One region of the Ensifer sp. 38_S197 genome, then DNA from elsewhere that is predicted to be linked to it. Evidence: riboswitches for the same ligand, from Rfam matches in the RefSeq annotation. Region 1 holds a riboswitch; each other region holds the start of a gene.

Region 1 (4,191 bases):
ATCGACATTGGCAAAGGCCGGATTGTTCTTCATGTAGGCGATCTTGTCCTCGGCCTTCACCTCGCCGTAGTTGACGATGACCACGACCTCCGGATTGCGATCGATCACCGGCTCCCAGGAGACTTCCACCCAGCTCTTGTCGACATCGTCCATGATGTTGGTGCCACCGGCGGCCTCGATCATCGCCGTCGGGATGCCGAAACGGCCCGAGGTGAACGGCTTTTCCTCGCCGGAATCATAGACGAAGACGCGGGTCGGCTTGTCGCGGCCGGCAGTGGCCTTGGCGATCTCGGCGAGCTGGCTGCGATAACCCGCGACCAGCGCCTCGGCCCGATCCTCGACGCCGAAGATGCGTCCGAGATTGAGCAGATCGACGAACATGTCGTCCATCGAGGGTTTTTCCCTGGCCATGACATGGACGCAGGACTCGGTGAGTTCGTAGACATTGATCTTGAAGGGGGCCAGCGTCTCGGGCGTCACCTCGCCGCCGACCTTCATGCCGTAGTTCCAGCCGGCGAAGAAGAAATCGGCATCGGCGTTGAGGAGCACTTCCTTGGTCGGATATTTCTCCGAGAGCTCCGGCAGTTCCTTCACCCCCTCGCGCAGCTTTTCATCCAGCGTCTTCCAGCCGGAAACGCCGGTGTAGCCGACCATGCGGTCCTGCAGTTTCAAGGCCAGCATCATCTCGACCAGATTGACGTCGTTGGCGATCGCCCGTTTCGGCGCGGCATCGAAGGTGACCTCGCGGTTGCAGCTCTTGACCGTGACCGGATAGGCGAGCGCGGGCGTGGCGGCGGCGAGGAGAAACAGGAAGGTAGAGGAGGCAATATTGATCTTCATGAAATGGATCCCTGTCGAGGAAGTGAAAAGGAAAAGCGCGCACTGCCGGCGGCGGCAGTGCCGTGGGCGGTGGCGGTGACGCCGAAGGCGGTGGAGAGCGCCCGCGGGCTCAGCACTTCCTCGGGCGTTCCAAAGGCGGTCAGGCGCCCCGCCGTCACGATCGCCACGTCGGTTGCGAATTCGGCGGCGAGATTGATGTCGTGCAGCGTCGACACGATCGTCAGCTTCAGCGTCTGCAGCAGCTCGAGGATTTCAAGCTGGTGGCGGATGTCGAGGTGGTTGGTCGGCTCATCCAGGATGATGATGCGCGGCTCCTGGGCAAGCGCCCGGGCGATCAGCACCCGCTGCTTTTCGCCGCCCGAGAGCGTCGAGAACTGGCGGCCGGCGAGATGGGCGAGATCGAGATGGGAGAGCGCATGCTGCACGCGCTCGCGGTCCGTGTCGGTCCAGCCGTTGAGCCCTTCCCGCCGCGGGATACGCCCCATCATCACCACGTCGCGCACGCTGAAGGGAAAATCGCCGGGCATTTCCTGCAGCACGACGGCGATCGTCTTTGCCGCTTCGCGCGCCGAGATCGACCAGAGGTCGACGCCGCCGATTTTGATACGGCCCGCATTCGGCTGCACCGCCCGGTAAAGGCAGCGCAGGAGCGAGGTCTTGCCCGCCCCGTTCGGCCCGAGGATCGCAAGCCGGCTGCCCGCCTCGATCGCGAAGTCCATGCCGTCGACCAGCTTCAGCCCCGGGCGCGGCCCCCAGCAAAGCCCCTCGACGCGAAGTGCGGCTCCTGTTGCCGTGCAGGTCATGGTCTCATCCCTCCCCGCGCTGTCATTGGAAGTGGCCCGCAACGTCTTCGGAGACGAGCATCGCCGCCGGGATGCGGGCAAGCGTCTTGCCTTCAAGCCCGCGCGGCCGGTCAGCGGCACGCGCCATGCCGTCGCCGCGCTCGGCATGGGCGGCGGCAAAGCGGACGAGATCGTCGATATCCTCCTCTGGCGTAATGCCGCCAAAGAGATAGGTCGCCTTGCCCGTCGCCTGGAAGGCGATGGTGCAGGGTCGCGTGCAGGCCGCCATGCAGACCGTGCCGGCGATCGAGAAATCGCGACCGAGCGGCTCGCCGAGCGCGGCAATGCTGCGGTTGAGACGCTTTATGAGCTCGGCGCCGGGCATGCACGGGCCACCGGTAAAGCGGCAATCGGTGGAGACCGTTATCTTGTGCTGTCGGGAAGTCGTCTCGGCCATGTTCTCTCTCCGTGGGACTGACGGCAAGAGATGGCGAAACGGCAGGACGACGGATGACCGTCGCTTGGAAGCCAGTTCTTTTCCATCGGAACACCCCGTCCGTTGTGGTTGATCGGTTCGATGGCAGGTCTCCTGGCTCGCGGGTCGCGGCGCATCCACGTCTTCCCGGCTTGTCGCCAGTGACATGGTGTGAATGCGCTTTCCGCTCACAGTTGCGGGGGCAGCCACGGTTTCGGTCCCGTCAGGGTCGTCCGTTCCGTGTTCCCTTTTCAGCCGCTTCCGCATTTCCGCGGATGCAGCACCATCAACGCCTTCCTCGCATGAATCGCTGGATGAAACAACTGCTGGGGGCATGGGCTCCGGATCTATCAACATGCGGCGTTTCGTCATGCGGGACTGTTATAAAATAACATTACAAAGATCAATGCGAAAATTGGCGGTCAGCCCTTCAGCTGCTTTCTCCGGGGCAAGGACATCGCTGGCGGGGCACGAATGGCGTATCCTTGATCTTTGGCTTGCGCGGAAAGGAGCTCTGTCATGGCGGCCTATTTGATCGCGGATGTCGAAATCACGGATGCCGCGGCGTTTGAACAATACATCCAGGAAGTGCCGGCGACGGAGGCGCGCTATGGTGGCCGCTATCTCGGCCGCGGCGGCGCGACCCAGGTCCTCGAGGGCGACTGGGAGCCGCACCGGCTCGTCATCGTCGAGTTCCCGGACATGCAGGCCTTGCTCTCCTGGTACCAATCGCCGGAATATCAACGCCTGAAGACGATCCGCGAGCGCTGTGCCAAGACACGGATCATGACGCTGGAAGGTGTCGCCACCTGAAGCGGAGCGCAAGACTGCCGCAAACGCCAGCCTTTACCGTCACGTCGAGCTTCGCGGCGCACGGATGTAGCCGCTGCCGGGCCATGTGCTCCGGATCCATCGACATGGGCCGTTCGTCATGTGTTTCCGTCACGAGCTGACGTGACGGAGTGCAACATCAGAGTTGAATAACCGGCGAAATTTGCCGCGACGCGGCGCGCCCGCGGATCGGAGCAGAAGCGCGGCCGCGCCCCCCGCTTCGCCCCGCACTGCGCCCGAAATCCCCGAAGTTTAACGTACGTTACGTCCGCGTAACCCTATGGCCGTTGAGAAAACCAGCAGCCGAAGCGACAATTCACGAGGCTAGCATCGGGCATCGACAAGCCACCGAAAATCAACCTAGCCGCGCAAGTCCCGAAATGAAGTGATGGCAACTCAACTTTCTACAGGGGATGGCAGTGAACCCAATTGACTTCTTCGTCGAGACGCTTCGGACCTATCCTCCCGTTGCCGTCTTCCTCGCCCTCGGCATCGGTTTCCTGATCGGCCCCATCAAGGTCGCGGGCTTCAATCTCGGAAACGTCACCGCCACGCTTCTTGCGGGCGTTCTCATCGGGCAGCTCGGCATCCAGGTTTCCGGTGACCTGAAATCCACCTTGTTCCTGATCTTTCTGTTCGCCGTCGGTTACGGTGTCGGCCCGCAATTCGTGCGGGGCTTGAGCACCGACGGTCCGAAGCAGATCGCCTTTGCGCTCTCCGTCCTGGTGCTCTGCCTCATCGTTCCCTATCTCTGCGCGCTGATCGCCGGGCTGCCGCTCGGCTACGGCGCCGGCATGTATGCCGGCTCGCAGACGATCTCGGCCGCGATCGGCGTTGCGACCGACCAGATCAATTCGCTCGGGCTGACGCCGGAGCAGGCCAAGACCTTTGCCGACCAGATCCCGATCGCCTATGCGGTGACCTATATCTGGGGCACGATCGGCTCCGCGATCATCCTCGCCCAGCTCGGGCCCAGGCTTCTCGGCATCGACCTTCCGGCGGCTTGCAAGGAATATGAGGCAAAGCTCGGCGGCGGCTCCGAAAACAGCGAGCCGGGCATCACCCGCGCCTATCACGATTTCGGGCTCCGGGCCTATCGCATCGATCAGGCGAGCGGCCTCACCGGAACGCCGGTCAGGAACCTGCTTCCCGGCATCCGCGTCTATGTCGAGCGCTTGCGCCGCGGCAACGAGATCATCGAGGCGGACGGTAACACCGTGCTGCAGCCGGGCGACGTCGTCGCCTTCTCCGGTCGGAGAGCCC
Region 2 (4,191 bases), 470 kb from region 1:
CTGGATCCCGGTTGATGGGGAGCCGCATCTTCATGCGGCGCCACTGTTCATCCACCTGTTCCCGCAGGCCTGGCTCGATCTTCGCGCAGTCGGCGATCGGCCGATGCGGGAGAGGAGGACGGACTATTTCGCGAACGCCCGGCGCGCCATTGCGTTGCAGCGCGACCATGCGCGCCGGAATTCGGGCCGCTTCGCCGGCTATGGCGAACAGCTCTGGGGGCTCAGTGCCTGTCACGCGCCGCGCGGCCGGCTGCGCCTTGCGGACGGACGCTGGCAGCGGCTTTTCGGCTACGCCAACCGGGGCGCGCCGTTCGGACTGGATGACGGCACGCTCGTGCCCTGGGCAGCGCCCGCCTGCCTGCCGTTCGATCCGGACGCGTCACGCGCGGCACTCAGCCATATCGCAGCCAGCTATCCCGGACTTCTGAAAGAGGGGCGCCTGCCGGGCGGCTTCAATCCGAGCCTTCCCGGCGATGGACCGGAAGGCTGGATCGACGAGCGCGTCGTCGGCCTTGACCAGGGGCTCGTCGTGATGATGATCGAGAATTGGCGGAGCGGCTTTGTCTGGAAGCTGACACGCAGCCTGCCGGCGATCCGGCGCGGTCTCGAACGCGCGGGATTTGAGGGCGGTTGGCTGGCGACGGAGACGGCATGAATGGGCGAGCGCCGGCAGACAGCAGAAACTGCAGGGAAATATCCGCCGCAGCTGCTGGCGGCGGTCGAGCGGTTGCGCACGCAGTTTCCTGACGCCGGGGTTTCGCTCGAAGTGGGCGAAAGCGCCTTCGGCACGCCGGGCGCCTTCTGGGCCATGGGCGGGGCAGGGGTGGAGCAGAGCCTTGCCTATCAGGACGTTTTCGCCATCGGCATGACGGACCGGATCCGCGCGGCGCATCTGATCGCCTTTTATAGTCGGCAACTGAGTGTGGTTCTCGGCGCATTCTATCTCGGGGCGGGGCTTCACGCAGAAATCGCCGGCATTCGCTTCGAGGACTGGGCTCGGCTGCACGAGGGGCGGGAGATTGCCGGCAAGCGCTATCATTTCCATCTTGGTCGGCTGACCGCGGTGCCGCAGGCGAGCGAAGGCGGCAGCACTTTCGAGCGCGGCTTCACCGCCCATCTGGCGCCGGTCGTCGCAGTCTTGAAACGGCGGACGGGGCTTTCCTCCGGAGCGCAGTGGCGGCTGGCGGCAGATTCGCTTGCCGGTGCCTTTCTGGAGATCGGGCGCGCGATCGGCGACGAGGCGCGCTGCATGGCCGAGGCGCTGGCCATCGTCAAAAGGCCCGGGTCGCGGCTGTTCTCGGAAGAACTCTGCTACGAGGAGATCTCGGCAATCGATCCGGCAAGCAGCGAGCGGCTGTCGCGCCAGTACAGGATACGCTGCGGTTGCTGCCTCTATTTCCGAGCGGAAGGTGGCAGCTTCTGCGACACCTGCGTGCTGCTCGAGCCGGACGATCGTCGCGAAAGGCTGGCAGCCCATCTCATGCAAAACGGCGGGGGCTGAACCCCGCCGCCTGCTTGTTCAGGTTCCCATGGAGCATGGGATCGGCCGGATCAGTTCGCCCTGGCGAAACGCTCGTTGATGAAGCCGGAAACGACGCCGAGCACGATCCAGAAGGCAAGCGTGGTGGCGAGGGCGGCGACGGCAAATTCGGCGCCGAGCACGGCCGGGACGTTGCTGGAAATATCGAGCGGTTGCGGTGCGCCGTAGACATGCGGCGCGGCGATCAGCGCGAGGCCGACGACCTTTGCGACGATCTCCTCGCGCAGGACGACGAGATAGAGGCCGATGGCTGAGAGGGCGACGGTTGCCAGCCACCACGTCTGGCGATCGCCGAGCTCGGCGGCCGGGAAGCCCGGCAATTCCGGCGGCAGGCCGATCGCCGGCAACATGTGCACCGCGAGCCAGCCGCAGGCGCCCCAGAGCGCACCGTTCCTCAGCGTGATCGGATAGCCGATCACCAGGCTGACGCCGGCCAGCAGCAGGCCGAAGCCGGAGCCGGTGACGAGGTTCGCCATCAGCGTGCCCGAGAAGCGGCTGAGGCCGAACATGATGCCGCCTTCCTCGTGTTCGCCCTCATGGGCATAGGCCGGCGTGATCGGCGACAGCGCATCGAGCACTGCGCCGAGCGGCGAGACCGCCTTCAGCGACGAATGCTGATCGTGCCCTTCTGCGGCCGGCTGCGCCGCCCCCGGCTGGCCGGCGGGCTGCTCGGTGGTCGCCGGAGCCTCGCCTTCGAATTGTTCCGCATGCAGGATCAGCGGCGTAACCCGGAGTTCCTGGGCGCCGGTCATGAAGACGCCGGCAATCAGTCCAGCCACGATCGCGGCCAGAAGCGTTCTGACAATCATGTCGAATTCCCTCGATAACGACAAAAGCCACGCACTCTGGCGTGGTTTGCAAGCCTTTTCGTTCTTTCTGCCGTGCGGATGAACCTGGTGTGCCGGACGAACCGGCATGCACAAACACCGACATCCGGCACAGGCCGGATGCGTTCAGGTCCGCAGACACGTGGATGCGGAACGTGAGCTACGTTCCGAGACATCGTTTAGTGGCAGGGGAAGCCGTAGGAATGGCGGGTGTCGTGCGCGGTGTCGTGCAGCACGGCCGAATTGGCAAGGCCGGCGCCGAAGACGAGGAATGCGCCGATGAGAAGCGCGATGACGCCAGCGGTCAGACGATCGCTGAGGGAGAGCGGGGTGCTCGAAATAGTAGACGTAGCCATGACAACCTCCGTGATGGCATCGGGAAATTCCCGGTGTGGGCCCTATGCCCGTATCGAGTGGCAGGTTTCCTGGCTCACGGCGCTGGGCGGAATGCCCGGGATCTGCCTCGCCTTCCCAGTCCGACCACCCTCTCGGGGTCTCTTCCAGTGGCTTCTCCCGGATCGCTCCGGAACGGCAAGATCGACGTCGCTCTACAGTCGCGGGGTCGGCCGTGATTTGAATGCCCAGCTTGGGTCCATCCGTCACGTTCCCGTTTACTCCCGACACACGTTCGCGTCTCGGGAACCAATCGATCCCTGATGATTATGAGCGTGTCATGGCGTTGTCAATTGAGCCTGCGCCGCCGGCCGCTTCATCAGCGACAAAATCGCGAAGGATCATCTGCTTGTAGGCCTCGACGATGCGGTTGCCCTCGGCGCGGTCGACCGAGATTGCGAGCCGCATCGTGCATTCGCCGAGATACATGATCAGGAACGCGGCCTCGTCGATCGCAGCGCGTGGGCGTTGCGGCTGGAGCCGGGCGAGGACATCGGCGAGCAGACGGCCGGTCATGCGGCTTTCTTCCAGTTCGATCTGTCTCAGCGTCTTGTCGGCCTGCATCGCCGACCAGATGTCGCGCATCACCGGTTCGGCGAGGAACATGTCGTAATAGGTATCGAAGAGCGCGCCGAAGGCGTCGCGCAGTTCTGCCATCGACGTCACCTTGGCGAATTCGCCCTCGATGCACTCGCGGGAATAGGCGTTGTAGCGCTCGGCGAGCGTGCGCACGATCGCCGCCTTGTCCGGGAAATACTGATACAGCGATCCGATCGAAATTCCTGCCTTTTCCGCCACTTCGCTCATGCGCATGGCATCGCTGCCCTTCTCGGCGATGAGCACGGAGGCGCAGGTGAGGATGTGCTCGACGCGCTCCCGGCTGCGCTTCTGGCTGGGCGTGCGGCGCAGCGCAGTGTCGTCGTCGCCTGCAATCGGCAGGGTGCCTGTCGGCTCAATCATGAGTAATCCTCACATTTTGTCTTGACTCCCAAAATACGAGGATTTATCACATTTGCAAATGTGAGGATTACTCATATTTAAAACCAGGAGGAAAGATCATGTCTGGCAAGGTTACACTGGTGCTGGGTGGTACGGGCAAGACGGGGCGCCGCGTTGCGGAGCGGCTGCGCGCCAAGGGTGTCACGGTGCGCATCGGCGCGCGCTCGGCCAAGCCGCCCTTCGACTGGAACGACGAGACGACCTGGGCGCCGGTGCTCGAGAATGTCGAGCGCATCTATGTCAGCTATCAGCCGGATCTCGCCGTGCCCGGCGCGGTCGAGGCGATCCGCCGCTTTTCCGCGCTTGCGGTCCGTTCCGGTATCAAGCGCCTCGTGCTGCTTTCGGGGCGCGGCGAGGACGCGGCGCAGGCGACCGAACGCGAATTGCAGGCATCGGGCGCCGACTGGACGATCATTCGGGGGAGCTGGTTCT
Region 3 (4,191 bases), 240 kb from region 1:
GACACCTGCAGCGAGCTCGACAGCCTCATCGCCGAGATGGAAGACAACCTGCGCATGCTGAAATCGGAGCGTGAGCAGATCGTCGCCGGCGGCAGCGAAGACACCCGTCGCCGTATCGTCGCCGCGCTCGAGATCAACGGCTGCTACAGCGACCGCGACTATTTTGCGAGCGTCGAACCCGAAGAGCCGGAGACGCACCGCAACATCATCGCCGATCTGCCGCCTGACGACGCCTACGGGCCAATGCTTGGGCAGGGCGAAGACGGTTATGCGCCGCAGGACGGCTACTATCGCGGGACGTTGCGGACCATGTGCGTGCGCACCTGCGACGGCGCCTTCTTCCCGATCTCTTCGGATGCGACACCCGCCGACTTCCCGCGTGACGAACAGGCCTGCCGGGCGCGCTGCCCTGGCGCCGAAACGGAGCTCTACTTCCACGACCTCAACACGGAGGAGAGCGAACAGATGGTCTCGGCCGTGACCGGCCGGCCCTATACCGAAATGCCCAATGCCTTCGCCTATCGCACCCGCGGCATCAGCAAACCCGGCATGTGCGGCTGCCAGATACCGCAGACGGCCGCGACCTCGCCGAAAGCGACCGGTACGATGACCGGCGATGACCAGTCGTCAATCGTGGTCATCGAAACCAAGAAACCGGCAGATGCCACGACCGCTAAGGCGCCGCCCGAGGAGCGCCCATACGACCCATCCAAGAACAAGGTGCGCGTCGTCGGCCCGACCTTCCTGCCCAACGAAGAAACCTCGATCGACCTCAAGCACCCGAAGGGACCGGCCTATCAACCGGTCCAGAATTGATGTCGGTACGATCCGTCGCTGCAGTTCCCCAGCCTTCCTCGAAGACCAGTTCTTCCAGCGGCAGGCGCTGGCGCCATCCTTTCACCGCCAGCTCGGGCTGCTGATAGAGACGATCGACATAGCCGAGGCAGAGCCACGCAACGATCTCGATATGATCGGGGACGCCGAGGATCGCCTTGACTTCCGCCTCGTGGAAGATGCTGACCCAGCCGACGCCGACCCCTTCAGCGCGCGCCGCAAGCCACAGGTTCTGCACGGCGCAAACCGTCGAGTAGACATCCATCTGCGGATTGTGCGTGCGGCCGAGAATGACGGCGCCACCGCGCGTGCGATCACAGGTGACGCAGATGCTGAGCGGCGCCTTGCGAATGCCTTCGAGCTTCAGTGATCGATACTTGGCCTGTTGCTCCTCCGCAAACATCAGCGCCGCCTCGTCATTGGCACGGCGAAAGGCCTGCCAGATGCGTTCGCGCGTTTCCGGCGCCCGCACCAGCACGAAGTTCCAGGGCTGCATGAGACCCACGGACGGCGCGCTGTGCGCCGCCGTCAGCAGCCGCTTCACCAGTTCGTCGGGCAAAGGCTTGTCCAGGAATTCATCGCGCACGTCGCGGCGTGTTTCGATGGCGCGGTAGACGGCCTCCCGCTCTTCCAGCGAAAAGGCACCGGCAGCCGCAAGGCCGCCCTTCGGTTCAGTCAGCATCGTTCGATCCCCAACAATGCGAAAACCTCCCGCCGTCCACGCGGGGTTCGGTCTATCTCGCCAGGCCGGTCTTCTGACTTCGGTTCAACCGGTCGCCCCACCTTCCCAGATCGCTTGAAGATCCAGTGGCAAAACCTTGAATCAATTCAAGGCACTTCGAGAGGCAACCGTCCCCGTCACAGCGTTGGGCACGTTCCGGAATGACACCGGATTCCCGATTCTCCCGCTCGCGCGGGCACCTGACGGCGCCATAAGGGCACAGCCGCCTGGGAAAGACAAGCACCCGTCAGGGCGGGATGAGGAAAAGTGCCGGCGGTTTTCCGCCCGCATCCCGCTCTACTTATAAGGATCGATCACCGTGATCTAAAGCGGCGCCACCGGATGCGGCGAACCGTCATAGCCGCCCCAGACCGACTGGTCGAAGCAGATCATCGATCCGGTCATCAGCCCGGATTCGGCCGAAGAAAGATAGGCGCAGGCGCGCGCCACCTCCACCGGATCGACGAGCCTGCCGAACGGTTGGCTGGCGGCCGCCTTTTCGAGCCAGTCCGCGGCGGCTCCGTGAAACTCGCGCTGGATGCGATCTTCGCCTTCGGATGCCATCCAGCCGATATTCAGGCCGTTGACGCGGATGCGGTTGCGTAACAGCGCGTAGGCCGTGTTCTTGGTCAGCGTTTCGAGAGCCCCTTTCGACGCGCAATAGGCCGCGATGACGGGCTGCCCGGCCATCGCCGACATGGAACCGATATTGACGATCGTGCCTTCGGTCCGCTCGCGCCGCATCACCTTCACCGTTTCCTGCATCAGGAAGAAGGGCGCCCTTACATTGATGGCGAACATCCGGTCGAAGAGCTCCGGTGTCGTGTCGAGGATCGTGCCGCGATCGGTAATGGCCGCAGCATTGACCAGCGCATCGACCCGGCCGAACTCCGCATCGCAGGCGGCAACGACCTTCCGCGCGTGCTCCACCTTTTCAAGATCGGCCTCGACATAGACGACCTTCGCGCCGCTGGCCTTGCCGATTTCCTCCGCCTTCGCGCGCCCCTTGGCGGCATTGCGCCCGCAAATGACGATGCCAGCGACGCCGCGTTCGGCGAAAAGGCCGGCAATCGCTGCGCCCAGTCCTTGCGTGCCACCGGTGACGATGGCGATCTTGCCTTGCATCTGTCCTTTCATCGAATTCCTCCCTCGGAAATGATCGTGTGAAACAGGTACGGGCCCCGAGCGCAGCGCATCGGGAACCCGTCAAATGTGAGACTGAACCGTCAGCTCAGCTTGCGCCGTGCCTGTGCATCGAGTGCCGCTTGAAAGTCCTGCTCGCTCGTTCCCGCGGCCAGTGCCTCGCGCATCAACTGCGCCTGCGTCTTCGGCGCCAGGCCGCCGAGCGGCGGATCCCGGTCGAGATTGGTCGGAAACGAATAGCCCTCGGCGCAGGATGCAATGGCGTTGGCGGCTTCCGCCTCGGTCAGCTTGCCCTTCGCCAGCAACGTCTTCAAGGCTGGGTAGAGCGTCGCGCTCATCGTCAGCCGGTCGACCGTCTCCATCGCCCGACCGAAAGCCGAGGACACCTGCAGGAGATTGGCGACGCGGCGGATATCGGCGGAGCGATTGTTGCCGGCGGCATGGAAGAGCGCAGGGTTGAAGAAGACGACATCGCCCTTTTCGAGCGGAAGCTGCACGTGGTGCTCGTCGAAATAGGCGCGGAACTCCGGCCGGTTGAGCGCCAGATAGCCCGGCACATAGGTCTGGCTATAGGGCAGGAACAGCGTCGGCCCGCTTTCGAGCGGCATGTCGCAATGGGCGACCGCGCCTTGCAGCGTCAGCATCGGCGAAAGCTTGTGCACATGAACCGGATATCGCTCGATAACCGCGGAGGTCTGGAAGCCGAGATGGTAGTCCCGGTGTGCCGATTGCGCCGCGCCGCCCGGATTGACGCGGTTCACCTGCGCCGTCATCTGATAGTTCGGCCCGAGCCAGGCCTCGCTGACGAGCGCTATGATCGCATTGGCATAGTAGGCCGCAAAATTCTCGGGCGCCTTCAGGCAGTGTTTTTCCAGCGAGTTCCAGATGCGATCGTTGGCGCCGGGCTTGGCGAAGTGATCACCGCCGCCGCTGTTGCTGCGATGCTGCTCCTCGATGATCCCGTCGAAGACGGCGCTCGCGACGTCGATTGCGGCCGTATCGGCGAAGGCGCGCTTGAAGACCGCCACACCCGGGCCGGTTGCCAGCGCTTCACAGATTTCGGCAAGCACCGCTCGCCGCGTTTCGGCATTGTCACAGGCGGCAATCAGGTCGGCGCTGTTGTAGACGAGCACGTTCTTGTCGCAGCCTGAAGCATAGGGATAGTCGGCCAGGTTGGTGCGCCGTTCGACTTCCGCCCGGAACGCCTCGATATCGCAGGCCTCCTCCGTGAGCCAGACACGCTCCACCCGCTGCCTCGCACCGTTGTCGGTCTTCATCCCGTTTCCTCCCCTGGAACATCTTGATGAGCACGAACATAGGCGGCGGCAAAACATGATATAGGGCAAGAATCCATCAAAAATCCATCAGGAGAGTTGGCGCGATGGCCCATCCGTTTCTGGTCAAGGACATCGCCTTTCAGGCCGGCCTCAGCACTGCGACCGTCGATCGCGTGCTCAACGAACGCCACGGCGTACGGCGGCAGACCATCGCCA
Region 4 (4,191 bases), 1.4 Mb from region 1:
GATCTTGACGAAGGAGGCGATGAGTTCGGGGGAGGGAAGGGTCGTCATGGGCCTGCCTTCATATGGCGCCTGCGCGCGCTATCGGACCGGTCGATCTGAAGACACGATCCTCGGTTCGTATCGACTGCGATCATAACCGCAATCGCGGTGCGGAGGAGATGCCGCACGCAAGCTCACCCGCGCGGTGCCGCCGCCCGCTGCAGCCGATCGATGATCGCTTCTCCCAACCCTTCCGAAGGGATCGGCCCGAAGGCGATCGTCGCAGCGCCGCTGGCGTCCGCGCGCTTCATGTAGTCGAAGAGATTGGCTGCCGCTTCGCGAAGACTTCCGGTCGGGCTGAGATCGAGAACCACGGCCGCTTGTTCCTCGTTGGCGATCCGGTCGCCACCGAAGCGGATCAGCGCCTCACCGCTGCGCACATCGGTGGCATCAAGCCTCACGGCAGCGCCCGGCGCGTAATGGGAGGCCAGCATGCCCGGCGCCTCGATCGTTGCGCCCGCCGTTTCCGGTCGGATCACCGGACGATCGAGCAGGCGCTCGATCTCGGCGGCATCCAGACCGCCCGGGCGCAGCAGCCGGATCTCGTCGCCGTCGACCTTGATGATCGTGGACTCCAGGCCGATTTCGGCCGGGCCGGCATCGAGGATCAGCTTCAGTTTCTCGCCGAGATCGGCGTCGACATGGGCCGCACTGGTCGGGCTGATCTTGCCCGAGGTATTGGCGCTGGGCGCGGCGAGCGGTCGCCCGAACCGTGCGATCACCCGCCGCGAGAAGCCGTCGGGCATGCGGATGCCAAGCGTGTCGAGGCCGGCCGAGGCGAGTGCATGCACGGTGCTCTCAGGCCGCTGCGGCAGGATCAATGTCAGGGGGCCGGGCCAGAATGCTTCCGCCAGGCGTCGGGACACGGGGTCGAAGCGCACATGAGCCTCGGCCATGGCCATGTCGGAAACATGCGAGATCAGCGGATTGAAACGCGGCCGGCCCTTCATCTCGTAGATGCGGCTGATCGCATCGGGGTTGGTCGCGTCGGCGGCAAGGCCATAGACGGTTTCGGTGGGAATGGCGACCGGCTCGCCTTCGGCAAGAACGGCGCAGGCGCGTTCGATTGCGCGGTCCGGTTCAATGCCCGTGTCGATGATCTCTGCCATGCCGTTTCCTTTCCGCCGCTTCCTTAGCGGACGTGCCGGGAAAACAGAACGATTTTCTTTGCGGGAAACGGTTACTGGCTCAGAGGCTGCGGATGATGCGGCGCAGCGCGTCGTCCCGGGCACCCAGCATCAGCACGTTCTTGAGAGCAACCTTGGGGTCGTCGGTGCGAAAGAGCAGTCCGTTGTCGCGGACGTTGCGGTTGATGACCATCTGTCCGTCTTCGGCGCTCGGCTCGATCGCGACGGCAAAATACATGCGGGAATAGCCGCTCTGGATGCGGTCGAAGAAATGGGTCTCGTCACCAAGGTCGCTGAAGAAATTGGCGAAATAGAACGACCAGGTGATGTACTTGGAAGGCGTGACCGCCGTCCGCGCCGCCGTCACATGGCAATAGCCGAGATGCGGCTTGCCGACGAGCGTGCGGTGGAAGATCAGCTTCGGGAACTGGATCGAGGCGTGAAAGCCGTTGATCCGCTTGTGCGTCGTGTCGCCGGCGGTCGCGAGCTTCTTGGCGGTTCTGTCCGCGACTTCCTCATAACTCAGATACCGTCGTTCGCTCGGCGCCCATTGCCGGCGGTTGATCCTGCCGGTGCGCAGGAACTCGCTGTGAACCGCCGTCTTCGGCACGACGGCCGGCGGCTTCTCGGCCGCTGCGTCGTAATATCTGAATTTTGCCATGCGCCATCTGCCTGCCGGACATCTTCGTCCGCCGGCAAGCCTAGTGCCTTATGGTTAATGAAGGATTTCCTTTCGTTGGCGGAAGATGCGCCGGCACTTTCATGAAAATGTCGCAAACGGGCGAAGTCTTCCCGTGCCTGCGCCATATCGGCCGCGAAAAGTGGCATATGCCCAATATTTGATCTATCTATCTGTTTATAAATAGAAAAATTTTCGACTCCGTTCAAGGGGGACGGTTTCCACTGTGTCGTCATTCTGGAATTGGATGTCGCTATCCGGCGCCTGCCAGGGTGCCTTCCGCGCTTACATATCCTTGCTCAAGGTGTCGTCTTCCGAGGGGAAGGCGGAGAATTGGGAAGCCGGTCAAATCCCGGCGCTGCCCCCGCAACGGTGGTGGAGCGAAAGCCTCGGCAAAAGGCCACTGGACGGTTCCGTCCGGGAAGGCGCCGGGCTGGTCCGCAAAGGACGGCTCCTGAGCCCGGAAACCAGCCTTGACGGACATAACCGTAACGGGTTGCGGCGGGCAGCCGGATCGGAGCCTGAAACGCATGGGTGCGCGCCCGTGCGGGTTCCTGTCCTGCCTCTCCGAAACATGGCGCATGAGGACAGGACATGGATACCAAGACCGATATGCTTCGCAAGCTGAAGGGCCGGCGTGACGGCTACAGCCTCGATCGGGCCTTCTACATCGATCCCGACTATTACCGGCAGGATCTGGAAAACATCTGGTACAAGGACTGGCTGTTCATCGGCCATGACTGCGAGATCCCGCGGGCCGGCAACTATTTCACCGTCCAGGTCGGCGATTTTCCCGTCGTCGTCACCCGCGATCGCCAGGGTACGATCCGCGCGCTCCACAATTCCTGCCGGCACCGCGGTTCCCGCGTCTGCACGCAGCACAAGGGGTCCTCGGCGAAGCTCGTCTGTCCCTATCATCAGTGGACTTACGAACTCGATGGCTCGCTGCTCTTCGCGCGCCAGATGGGCGAGGACTTCGACAAGGCGGCCCACAGCCTGAAACCGATCCACTGCGAGACGGTCGGCGGCTACATCTTCATCAACCTGTCGGAGACACCGGCGGATTTCGCGGCCTTCCGTGAACTGGTCACCCCCTATCTCGCTCCCCACCGGCTTGGGGAGACCAAGGTTGCCTTCGAAAGCACCATCATCGAGAAGGGCAACTGGAAGCTCGTCTGGGAAAACAACCGCGAGTGCTACCATTGCGCCGCCAATCACCCTGAACTCTGCCGCACATATCCGGAAGCGCCGACCGCGACCGGGGTGCAGGGCGCCAAGGACGATCCGGTGATTGCCGCTCACTGGGCGAAATGCGAGGCAGAGGGCCTGCCGAGCGAGTTCCGGATGTCGCCGACCGGCCAGTTCCGCGCCGCGCGCATGCCGCTGGTCGATGATGCCGAAAGCTATACGATGTCGGGTGCGCCCGCCGTTAAACGCGCGCTGTCAGCCGATGTCCGGCAGAAGCAGATCGGCACGCTCCTGATGTTCCATTACCCGACCACCTGGAACCATGTGCTTTCCGATCACGCCATCACCTTCCGCGTGCTGCCGCTCGGGCCGGAGCTCACGCAAGTGACGACGAAGTGGCTGGTCAACAAGGATGCGGTCGAAGGCGTCGACTATACACTCGATGACCTGACCCATGTCTGGACCGAGACCAACGACCAGGATCGCCAGATCGTCGAGGAAAACGCCTTCGGCATCCGGTCGCCGGCCTATGAATCCGGCCCCTATTCGCCGGAGCATGAAGGCGGCGTAATGCAGTTCGTCGAATGGTACTGCAAGTTCATGGAGCAGCGCCTCGAGGGCGATGCGGCTCCGTTGTCGAAGGTCGCCTGACATGCAGATGGCACCCTCCTTCCACCATTTCGACGAACTGCATGTCTGGATCGACCGGCAGCAGATGCTCGAATGCACGTCGGCGGTCGTCGAGACCGCCGACGTCATCACCTTCACCTTCCGCGCGGAGAAGCCAGCCTGGTTTCGCTACCTGCCCGGCCAGTTCGTGACGCTCGAACTGCCGGTCGCGGACGAACCGGTCATGCGCACCTATACCCTGTCGTCGACGCCATCGCGGCCGCTCTCGATCGCGGTCACGGTGAAGGCACAGGCCGACAGCATCGGCACCCGCTGGATGTTCGACCATCTCAAGCCCGGCATGAAGCTGAGGGCCTTCGGGCCGCTCGGCGATTTCAGCTTCGTCCGCCATCCGGGCGATAAGTACCTGTTCATCTCGGCCGGCTCCGGCATCACGCCGATGATGTCGATGACCCGCTGGATGGCGGACTGCGTGCCGGAGACGGACGTCACCTTCATCTCCTGCGCCCGTCGGCCGGAGGATCTTTT

What was found. Region 1 has a riboswitch for cobalamin ahead of AC1Z3V_RS28390 (DUF1636 family protein). Riboswitches for the same ligand answer to the same signal wherever they lie in the genome.
Region 2: it holds a riboswitch for cobalamin, as region 1 does, so the genes downstream of both, AC1Z3V_RS30690 (CbtB domain-containing protein) here and AC1Z3V_RS28390 (DUF1636 family protein) in region 1, are expected to answer to the same signal.
Region 3: it holds a riboswitch for cobalamin, as region 1 does, so the genes downstream of both, bluB (5,6-dimethylbenzimidazole synthase) here and AC1Z3V_RS28390 (DUF1636 family protein) in region 1, are expected to answer to the same signal.
Region 4: it holds a riboswitch for cobalamin, as region 1 does, so the genes downstream of both, AC1Z3V_RS21405 (aromatic ring-hydroxylating oxygenase subunit alpha) here and AC1Z3V_RS28390 (DUF1636 family protein) in region 1, are expected to answer to the same signal.

The regions. Positions count from the first base shown of each region.
Region 1 covers NZ_JBXOVZ010000002.1:3,171,610-3,175,800, forward strand. The annotation lists gene AC1Z3V_RS28380 (ABC transporter substrate-binding protein) at 1-840, opposite strand, end outside; gene AC1Z3V_RS28385 (ABC transporter ATP-binding protein) at 837-1,643, opposite strand; gene AC1Z3V_RS28390 (DUF1636 family protein) at 1,666-2,079, opposite strand; cobalamin riboswitch at 2,185-2,400, opposite strand; gene AC1Z3V_RS28395 (DUF1330 domain-containing protein) at 2,617-2,910, shown strand; gene aspT (aspartate-alanine antiporter) at 3,348-4,191, shown strand, end outside.
Region 2 covers NZ_JBXOVZ010000002.1:3,641,138-3,645,328, reverse strand. The annotation lists gene AC1Z3V_RS30705 (glucoamylase family protein) at 1-655, shown strand, start outside; gene AC1Z3V_RS30700 (ferric iron reductase) at 656-1,501, shown strand; gene AC1Z3V_RS30695 (CbtA family protein) at 1,552-2,349, opposite strand; gene AC1Z3V_RS30690 (CbtB domain-containing protein) at 2,547-2,723, opposite strand; cobalamin riboswitch at 2,766-3,029, opposite strand; gene AC1Z3V_RS30685 (TetR/AcrR family transcriptional regulator) at 3,028-3,720, opposite strand; gene AC1Z3V_RS30680 (NAD(P)H-binding protein) at 3,819-4,191, shown strand, end outside.
Region 3 covers NZ_JBXOVZ010000002.1:2,932,078-2,936,268, forward strand. The annotation lists gene AC1Z3V_RS27240 (DUF2865 domain-containing protein) at 1-816, shown strand, start outside; gene bluB (5,6-dimethylbenzimidazole synthase) at 773-1,516, opposite strand; cobalamin riboswitch at 1,563-1,774, opposite strand; gene AC1Z3V_RS27250 (SDR family oxidoreductase) at 1,880-2,692, opposite strand; gene AC1Z3V_RS27255 (phytanoyl-CoA dioxygenase family protein) at 2,782-3,975, opposite strand; gene AC1Z3V_RS27260 (LacI family DNA-binding transcriptional regulator) at 4,080-4,191, shown strand, end outside.
Region 4 covers NZ_JBXOVZ010000002.1:1,723,992-1,728,182, forward strand. The annotation lists gene AC1Z3V_RS21390 (FAD-binding oxidoreductase) at 1-48, opposite strand, end outside; gene AC1Z3V_RS21395 (L-threonylcarbamoyladenylate synthase) at 174-1,148, opposite strand; gene AC1Z3V_RS21400 (DUF6656 family protein) at 1,228-1,827, opposite strand; cobalamin riboswitch at 2,131-2,335, shown strand; gene AC1Z3V_RS21405 (aromatic ring-hydroxylating oxygenase subunit alpha) at 2,440-3,684, shown strand; gene AC1Z3V_RS21410 (FAD-binding oxidoreductase) at 3,686-4,191, shown strand, end outside.